Regions from separate parts of the Paenibacillus sp. FW101-FHT12H11 genome, predicted to be linked through region 1. Evidence: riboswitches for the same ligand, from Rfam matches in the RefSeq annotation. Region 1 holds a riboswitch; each other region holds the start of a gene.

Region 1 (3,279 bases):
TTGAATTTTTGCAGGAATTTTCGAGAAATATTACAGTTGGCAATCAACAGAGCTTCAAGCCGAGGATGTGCCTGCTACGATACAAGATGGCAGAAAAAAACGATGGCAGAAAAAAAACGCCAGCCAACGGATTATACCGTTAACTGGCGTTTGGTTGTATACGCGCCCGAGATGATTCGAACATCCGGCCTACAGTTTAGGAAACTGTTGCTCTATCCTGCTGAGCTACGGGCGCATGGCAAAGATTATGATAGCACGAAGCCTTATATGGCGCAACCTTTGAGTGGCAAGATTTAACTTGTAGTTGAAATTAGCTAACTGCATCGTGCGATGGGGAGCTACAGGACGTTATTTAAGCCAAAACGTACACTTCCAGGGTACAGACGGAAATGGGCTCTATTTTGCCTAATTAACCAAGAATTTGGCTAGAAATGCTAAAATAGCGGATCACAGTCCCCACTTCCTCGCTAAATTACTTAAGATCCGGCGATTAGGGGATCATAGTTCCCTTTCGCATATCAATGCGAGGCGACCGCTTGCGAAGCTAGACCGCACTCAGCCTAGCGGCCAACGGCAAAGTCCAAAGCCAAAGCCAGAGCTAACGCGCTATTCCTTCCCGCGCAGCTTGCGGAAAAACTGCGTCAACATCGTCGCGCACTCCTCTTGCAGCACGCCGCTGACCACATCGACCCGGTGATTGAACCGGTCCTCCTGCAGCAAGTTCATCAACGTTCCCGCGCAGCCGGCCTTGGGATCGGTTGTGCCGTAGATCACCTGCGGAACGCGCGCTTGAACAATCGCGCCGGCACACATGGGGCAAGGCTCCAGCGTGACGTAAAGCTTGCAGTCAAGCAAGCGCCACGCTTGCAGATGCTCGCTGGCCTGCTTAATAGCAATCATCTCAGCGTGAGCAAGCGGATCCAGCGTCGTTTCACGAAGATTGTAGCCGCGGCCGATAATTTCCCCTTGATAGACAACAACGGCACCAATCGGGACCTCTCGAATGGCTTCGGCTTTACGCGCTTCTTCTATGGCCGCTTTCATCCACGGGATATGTTCATTATATTCATTATATTCATCCACAGGGGGACACCTCACTAAAAATAATCTTATCCACATGTGAACAAAGGATCGAACAAGTATTCGTTGTTAACAACCTGTGGATAACAATGTGTATAACTCGAAAAGTTGTGGATATTTAATTCTTCTAACATTCATACAACAAATACCAGATGTATGCAAGAGATTTAGTTGATAATAGGGAAATCCATCCGTATAATGAGAGATAACGTAGGTCTTTTAGACCATATAGCACGATATTGTACGACAAAGCATGACAAATCATTTGCAAGGTTCGATAATGGCAAACTTACCGAAAGGTAAGGACGCAAAGCCGAGGGTCTACGGTTCCTATGGAACTACGACAGCCTGGTTACCGAAAATCGATGCTTTTTCAGGTTGAGGTAATAGGCTGTCCCCAAAGCAGGGGCAGTCTATTTTTTTATAGGGAACGCGGGGAGGGGTGATCAACAAAGTGGTTAGCAACAGCAAACAAAAATCTGCTAAGTTTTACGGCAGCAAAGAAGGGTACGACGCTGATGTAATGATTGACAGCAAGGCGATGCTGAGCAAGGAAGATTTCGTAGCCACCGGCGTGTTGACCTATGCACTAGGTGACATCATTGAAGTGGAGCTGCCGGAGTACCATGTTTTTGCGCTGGGAGATAAGTGTAAAATGACGGTATATACGAAATCCGGGCTGTTTGTTATGGATACGGTGGTTGTGGCCAAGGAGCAGGGTTCGTTGATTGTTCTGAATCCCCCTGAAAACCGCAGGAAGTTCACGGAAAAGCGGGAGTTCCCTCGCGTAGATGTGAAGAATGAAGGGCTTCTTTTCGCGCTCCAGGATAGAAACAAGAAGCTCAAACATCATTTTGATACACCGATTCGATTCTCTATCAAAAATCTATCTATTAATGGTTTAGGATTTACGATCAGTGAAAATGCTATGCTTGAAAAAGTCATTCAAAAGAACTCTCAACTGGAAGTGGAGTTGATTTTGGGCTTTTTGGTGCCATGTACAATGGAAATTGTTCGGCAAGAAAAAACGAATGACGGCTACTATTACGGTGCTAGTTTTGTCAGCATCCCGGATGAGAAAACGAACGCGCTGCGCGGATTTATTATAAAAAATCAGATTGAAACGTACTTCGTCCAGAAGCGGGAAATTGAAACAAAAAAAGCACTGGAAAAAAAGTCTGCGGCTAATCAGTAGCCTACAGGCTTTTTTTTGCGTTCCAAGTACTATATAATAAGAAGGATGATTTTCGAAAATTAAGGAGTTGTAACTACGATGGCTTTGAAAGCAGGTATCGTCGGTCTACCGAACGTAGGAAAATCGACATTGTTTAATGCAATTACACAGGCGGGGGCAGAATCTGCAAACTATCCGTTCTGTACGATAGATCCGAATGTTGGGGTAGTTGAAGTACCGGACGAGAGATTGCACAAGCTGGTAGAGATGATTGTCCCTAAGAGCATTGTTCCGACAGCCTTCGAATTCGTTGATATTGCGGGTTTGGTGAAGGGCGCGAGCAAAGGCGAAGGGCTTGGAAATAAATTTTTGTCGCACATTCGTGAAGTGGATGCCATTGTGCATGTTGTCCGTTGTTTTGAGGATGATAATATTACGCACGTCTCCGGTAAAGTAGATCCGATTGGCGATATCGAGACGATTAATCTTGAATTGATTTTGGCTGACATTGAGTCGGTTGAGAAAAAAATCGAGCGCTCCCGCAAGAACCTGAAAGGCGGCGACAAGAAAGTTGTTGCTGAGGTTGAGTGTTTGGAACGCATCAAGGAAGCTCTTTACAACGATCTGCCAGCGCGTAGCATCGATTTGAGCGACGATGAGAAGCTGCTTGTTCGCGACCTTCACCTGTTGACCATGAAGCCGGTTCTTTATGCGGCCAATGTGAGCGAAGACGAAGTATCAACAGCGGATGAGAATCCATTTGTTAAAATCGTTCAGGAATACGCGGCGAAAGAAAACAACGAAGTTGTTTCGATCAGCGCGAAGGTGGAATCCGAGATTGCTGAGCTCGAAGATGAAGAAAAAGCAATGTTCCTCGAAGAGTTGGGACTTCAAGAGTCCGGCTTGAATAGATTGATTAAAGCAGCTTATCGCAAACTTGGCTTGTATACGTATTTTACAGCTGGGGTGCAGGAAGTAAGAGCTTGGACGATCCGCAAAGGAACGAAAGCTCCTCAAGCGGCCGG
Region 2 (3,279 bases), on a different contig from region 1:
AACGCGCGGCGGGAAAGTGCAATGCGATCTATAATGACCGAAAGCGCCAGTTTATCCAAATATCGTAGACGAACGAACAAAATTTCCTCTGTGGTGAGAGCCGAGAAAGCGTAATCGATCAATCCGATTCTCGATAATAGCAACGGGATTTCATGTTCAGTGATCTCTATCCGATGAATGACCGTACGCAACAATGGTTCTTGTTTTCTTCCATTGCCATGATTCACCCACTCATGCAAAGCCCTCGTTAATCCCGGAATATGCTTAAGCTCTGCCTGCGCATATTCCAACCTTGCTTTCCAATCACTATAGGACATAAGCCATGCTTCAACTTTTTCATAGGGGATGGACTGTTGAGTAAGATTCATCAAACACCCTCCCCAATTCCAAGAAATACTACAACTCTCCTTCCGCAAAACTGCTGAATGAAGTGCAAATCAATCCATGTTAATAAACATAATTCACGCTCCGTTTCTAATTGATCCATGACGATCATCCCTTCATTGTTATATTGGGGACAGCCGCATAATTACGTAAGTTAAAGGCACCATCCTCTTCATTTTACGAGAGCCTGTCCCATTTTGATTTACTTCAGACTCCGATTCACGACAACAATCTCCAGCATTCATCTTTTTTCTCTCCACCTCCTTTGGTACGGGATAATATTCCTATTTTCCCTTAGATTACCCCTTCATTTTACCTATTATTAGTTCGAATGGGGAGGGTGATCTTTTTGTCACCCTCTGTCATGATAATTTTGTCGAAAATCCCCGAATTTTCCCAAAGCTTGTTTCAATTTCAGTCCCATTAACTCACGTAGCATAGTGCTGATCATACAGACCTCTTCGTTTCGCCTTCTCAGCAGCTTCTCGAATGGATCGGGTGTCGAATTTACGAGTGATATGCCGAACGTGCGATTTTAGGGTGTTCGAAGTAATGCCAAGTAATTCTCTGATAATTGTCTGTCGATAGCCCAAGCCTATGAGTTGCAAAATTTCTTTTTCCGTAGGTGTGAGCATGCAATGCAATTCTTTTCGCTTTATAAGCTCGATCTCACTACGGATTATCGTCGCGACATCCGCATGGAGAGAGGACTGACGTCGGTGAGCTTCTCTGATCGCAACCGGTATGTCCATATAGTTGGACTTTGTAATATAATTGACCGCTCCGGCAACAACTGCATCGACCATGACTTCCGGATCATGTATCGAAGAAAGGACAATAATCGGTAACTCTTTATTTCTGAGAATCTCCGCTGCGGCGTCCAGCCCGTCTCGTTTGGGCGAATTCAAAATCATTTCCAAGATCATTACGTCTACGTCTAATTGTACACTCGCTCGAATCGCTTCCTCTTTTGTCGAAACGATGTTAGATAAATAAATATCTGGCTCGGATTCAAGCAACATAGCGAGTCGCTGTTGCCAAGCTAGGTCACCATCCGCCAGTAATACTTTGATACTCCCGTTCCTACGGATCATATCTTTTATCTCTACAGAAAAGCTTGTTTGTTTGTTCATAATCGATCACCTCTTTTATTTTCAAATGACAAAAAGACACGCCCTCTCACTGGCGTGCCTGCTTGTCATCTTGGTGTGGTTTGAGAGGGTAACCCGGCGATCATTGCACTAGTGCAGAAGACCCGTGGCTTTGCGTCCCTGTCTTTCGATCAGGTTTGCCTTTTTTCCTAGTCTATTCGACATATTGAATTAATTTATTTTACCATATTTCAATAGATGCCAAAAAGTTTGCTTGGTGTCAACCTTAGTAACGTATGTTCGAACATAGCGCAACCCACTTCTTCTTTCGGGGGTCTCGCCAACATTTTAACGAAAATATACGCTAAGCAAAGGCGAAGGCGCTGCCAACTTACCGGCAGCGCCTTATTGTTTATGCCGAACATGTTCAACTCAACTCGAGCTGCAACAGTTCGGCCCTTCACGGCTCAAGCCTTGATGGCACGTATCGCGGCAGACACCAGGTATTGTTCGACATTTGCGCCGGGAATCCAATCCTTGATGAACGTCTGGGATTCGTCTTTAGGTTCGATCTCAATTTGGGTAAACCCGCTTTGCGCAAGCATGGCTTCCAACTCCCCGATAGAGGAAGCTCCTGAAATACACCCTGAATAGATACGGTCGATATCCTGCTTGATTTCTTCCGGAAAATCGGCTGTTGCCACGACATCCGATATGGCCAGTCTGCCGCCGTCACGCAGCACACGGAACGCCTCGTCAAACACCTGCTGCTTCGATGGGGACAGATTAATGACACAGTTTGAAATAATCACGTCAACCGAGTGGTCCTGAACCGGCAGATGCTCTATCTCGCCCAACCGAAATTCCGTATTGGTAAATCCGCTTTTACTGGAATTTTCGCGGGCGCGGCTGACCATTTCCGGTGTCATATCTACACCAATGACGCGGCCGGAAGCGCCCACCTGACGGGAGGCAAGAAAGCAATCAAACCCGCCGCCGCTGCCCAGGTCCAGCACGACTTCTCCCGGTTGCAAAGCAGCAATGGCTTGCGGATTGCCACAGCCGAGGCCCAGATTCGCCCCATCTGGAACGGCTGTTAATTCTTCTGACGAGTAGCCCATTTTAGCGGAAACATCCGCGGCCGAACCACAGCAATCATTGGCTGGCGCTGGCTTACAACAGGACCCCGCCCCTACGTCCTGTAAGGCGATTTCTTTATACCGATTCCGAACGTTTTGACGAATTTGATCATTACTTACTTGATTCATGAAAGTTCACTCCTTAGTTTTTTATACATCAACAGCAGCTCGTAACGCAGCAAGCCGTTGGTGTTGCACGAATGATTGGCCGTCGGTTAAAGAATCGGACCGATTGCTTTTGCATAGCGTCTGACCATTTCCACGCTTCTCTAGCAGATCGTTCGATTTCCCTTTGGCGTTGTTTCATAAGCATTTCCGCAGCAAACCAATTGAGGTTCAAGTCGGTCCCATCCTTTTATCAAAAAATGTAAGCATTCAGTGTTTAAGGTGATGCAAAAGCTTTTTAACAACAAACTGCGCGTCCGGCCCCCCCCCCTTATGGTAGCAGAAGCAAAGGAACGCTGCCCTTCCAGCCCCACATAATAAAGTCCCGGAACGTCGCTTATGCCTGCTTGATGTAACGGCCTTCCTTCCGAATCCAGCGCGCCAATCGCTTGAAGGTAGGGAAGATACGGCCGGTAGCCTGTCGCAAAGATCACCGTATCTACCGGCTCTTTTGTCCCGTTCGGCCAAATCACGCCATCCTCATAAAAGGATGTGAACAT
Region 3 (3,279 bases), on a different contig from region 1:
AGCCATGGCGGATGGCGCTATCGATGCCAAAACGAAACAGTTGATCGCTGTTGTCATCGCACATGTGAATGGGTGTGCTTATAGTATTGACAACCATACGCGAAAATTCAAGGAGTTAGGCGGGACAGCGGAGGAACTGATGGAAGGACTGCTGGTTGGCGGTGTTGCAAATGCAGGCTACGTCCTGACTCATGGAATTAACGCCCTCAATGCCTTTGATTATCATTCGGGTACAGTAGCCCAGAATTAGAAGTTAACTTCAAATTCTAGGCCTCAAAACATGGTTAAAACTGGGCCCCCGCTCGACTTCGGGGAGTCCTTTTTTTATTCGACAAAAAAATATAATTAAGGACACGAACTACCGTTTTTCGTGTATAATGAGTTCTTGATCTCATTTCTTAACCTTTGGTAAATTAGCAGCGAGAGGAGTTCTGACAGATGAATCGATTACGTAGTTTTCTTGGCTCGTATCATCCGATTGTACATACGTTGATTTTAGGAACGGTCATGGCCAGAGCGGCGTCTTCCATGAGTCTGCCTTTTCTGGCGATTTACTTGGCTAAACATACGTCAATGAGTGCGGTAATGATCGGGGTCGTTATTGGAATGGGAGCTTTGGCAGGAACAGTCGGAGGTTTTATCGGCGGCAATTTATCGGACCGATTTGGCCGACGCATCATCATGCTTGCTGCACTTTTTGGATGGGCGGTTGTGTTTGTAGGTTTTAGTATCGTGAAATTACCGGTACTGTTCATGATGCTGAACATGTTGAACGGCTTGTGCCGATCCTTCTACGAACCGGTTTCGCAAGCCTTGATGGCGGATTTAACCGAACCGGCAAAGCGACTCAGTGTGTTTTCAATGAGATACATGGCCATCAATGTTGGTGTTGCTGTTGGACCTTTATTAGGTGCTTTTTTTGCAACGATGGATGGAGCATTGCCGTTTCTACTCACTGGAATCGTATATTTTATCTATGCGGTTACCCTCTACGTTCTCCTTATCGTTTTTGGCATTAAGCAAATAGAAGGGGAGAAAAAACAACCTGTTACGTTTGTCTCCGCATTGCGGGTCATTCAACGTGATGTCACGTTTCGCTATTATATTCTTGGCGGAATTATAGGGGCTATCGGCTACTCGCAAGTCATGGTGACACTATCGCAATATTTGGAGCAGAATTTCACTGAAGGTGTGAAAATGTTTGCAGTCCTCATGAGTGTCAATGCCATTGTGGTTATTGCGATGCAAATACCGCTTACGCGTATTTCTGATAAATACTCGCCGCTTGTAGCGATTATTTTTGGCAATTTGATGTTTGCTTTAGGCGATATCGGTTTTGCATTCTCGCATTCGTTAGTACCCATGATTATTTCCATGGCGATTTTTACACTAGGCGAAATATTAAATTACCCCGCGGCCAACATGCTGATTGATAAACTGGCGCCGGAGCATATGCGCGGTACTTATTTTGGAGCACAAACGTTAACCAATATAGGTCATTTTATGGGACCATGGGTTGGCGGCTTTCTGCTCGTAGCGTACGGGGGCACTGCACTTTATCTGGTTATCGCTTTTGTAACCCTTGCGGGATCTCTCTTTTACTGGAAGGGCGCCAATAATCTACAAGCACTGCCCAAAAATAGGTCGAAAAAAGAAGTTTTTTGATAGATATTGCAAAAATAGTTCTTGCGAACTATACGATTTCAAAACAACATCCCTTATTCTTGAGAGTGTAGTTATTTCTTGTACAAGAATTCACAACACATCTCGACAATGGCAAAACTGACGAAAGTCAGTGACGCAAAGCTAAAGGGGCTACCTTGTTCATAAACGAACTCGTTGCCAGCCAGCTGCCGAACGATTGGGTATTCAACTTAGATCCCCTCCGATCGGTACACTATGGTGGGGTTTTTCTCTGTCATAACTTTCATAAACTATGGATAAAAGGAGGACCAAGCAGCATGCAGTCTGATTTACATGAAGAGCAAAAAGTAACATCACTTTGCGGCAATCATGTTGCCCGTTTGGTGCCATCCTCGGATGGACCGAAGCTAATGATTAATTTAGAAGAGTACGCACTTAATGAGACGTGTTGGGATGTTGAAATGTTTCAGGGGAGAAGCAACAGCATTTTAATTTTCTACTGGAAAGGCGAAGTTAAGCTTTCTGTGAAAATGCCTCCGATGCCACAAATTGAAGCATTTATGACTAGACTCTACCAAATTTTGACGTCCAAATTAAGAACGGTTCAGCCCATCTAGGCGAACTGTTCTTTTTTTTATCCCAAAAGCTCTAATGACAAAATGATTGTCACAAATCGACAGGTGCTGATATAATGATACACATATTCATACATAGTTCTTAAGTACTAACTTCGTAGGGGGATTTGCGCTATGCGATTAATTACGCGTTCGGATTTTGACGGTTTAGTATGCGCAATGCTTTTCAAAAAGCTAAACATGGTCGATGAAATGAAATTCGTTCATCCCAAAGATATGCAGGATGGTCTGATCGAGGTTACCGAGAACGATATTTTGGCGAATGTGCCTTATGTTCCAGGTTGCGGATTATGGTTTGACCATCATTCCAGTGAACTTGAGCGGATGGGTGAGAAGGTAGCTTTCAAAGGGGAAACCCGTATCGCACCAAGCGCAGCACGCGTCGTTTATGATTATTATGGTGGGCAAGAAACATTTGGTGATATTGACGATATTATGCAAGGCGTAGATAAAGCGGATGCGGCACAATTCAGTAAAGAAGATATTTTGAATCCAACGGGTTGGGATTTATTATCGTTCATCATGGATGCCCGTACGGGTTTAGGACGTTACCGGGACTATCGAATTAGCAATTATCAGCTAATGGAAGAGCTTGTGGATCACTGCGCGGTGATGACGGTCGATCAAATTATGGAGCTTCCTGACGTTAAGGAGCGGGTAGAACGGTATTATGAATTGGATGCCCTATACCGTGAAATGCTTGCAAAACATACGTATACAGAAGGAAATGTGATTATTACGGATCTTCGGGACGTGGAAACCATCTATCCTGGCAACCGTTTCATGGTTTACGCTCTTTATCCGGAGCAAAATGTATCCATTTGGATCGTGGACGGACGTAACAAACAAAATTGTGTATTTGCCTGCGGACACAGCATTGTGAATCGCACCTCCCAAACGGACATCGGGACTTTGATGCTCCAAAATGGCGGAGGCGGTCACCACGCAGCAGGTACGTGTCAGGTAGAATATGCGCAAGCCGAGAATATTTTGAAGAAAA

The links. Region 1 has a riboswitch for cyclic di-GMP ahead of AC3WTJ_RS35740 (PilZ domain-containing protein). Riboswitches for the same ligand answer to the same signal wherever they lie in the genome.
Region 2: linked by a shared signal. The riboswitch ahead of AC3WTJ_RS10835 (response regulator transcription factor) and the one ahead of AC3WTJ_RS35740 (PilZ domain-containing protein) in region 1 are both predicted to bind cyclic di-GMP.
Region 3: linked by a shared signal. The riboswitch ahead of AC3WTJ_RS21705 (hypothetical protein) and the one ahead of AC3WTJ_RS35740 (PilZ domain-containing protein) in region 1 are both predicted to bind cyclic di-GMP.

What each region holds. Positions count from the first base shown of each region.
Region 1 is NZ_JBYTCO010000017.1:57,210-60,488, reverse strand. Features, by position in the region: tRNA gene AC3WTJ_RS35750 (tRNA-Arg) at 162-235, opposite strand; gene tadA (tRNA adenosine(34) deaminase TadA) at 607-1,098, opposite strand; cyclic di-GMP riboswitch class I at 1,353-1,440, shown strand; gene AC3WTJ_RS35740 (PilZ domain-containing protein) at 1,523-2,275, shown strand; gene ychF (redox-regulated ATPase YchF) at 2,354-3,279, shown strand, end outside.
Region 2 is NZ_JBYTCO010000003.1:132,496-135,774, reverse strand. Features, by position in the region: gene AC3WTJ_RS10840 (hypothetical protein) at 1-368, opposite strand, end outside; gene AC3WTJ_RS10835 (response regulator transcription factor) at 813-1,517, opposite strand; cyclic di-GMP riboswitch class I at 1,602-1,687, opposite strand; gene AC3WTJ_RS10830 (arsenite methyltransferase) at 1,943-2,743, opposite strand; gene AC3WTJ_RS10825 (hypothetical protein) at 2,772-2,954, opposite strand; partial or broken gene AC3WTJ_RS10820 (flavin-containing monooxygenase) at 2,990-3,279, opposite strand, start outside.
Region 3 is NZ_JBYTCO010000006.1:422,710-425,988, forward strand. Features, by position in the region: gene AC3WTJ_RS21695 (carboxymuconolactone decarboxylase family protein) at 1-250, shown strand, start outside; gene AC3WTJ_RS21700 (MDR family MFS transporter) at 439-1,665, shown strand; cyclic di-GMP riboswitch class I at 1,766-1,858, shown strand; gene AC3WTJ_RS21705 (hypothetical protein) at 1,962-2,261, shown strand; gene AC3WTJ_RS21710 (exopolyphosphatase) at 2,394-3,279, shown strand, end outside.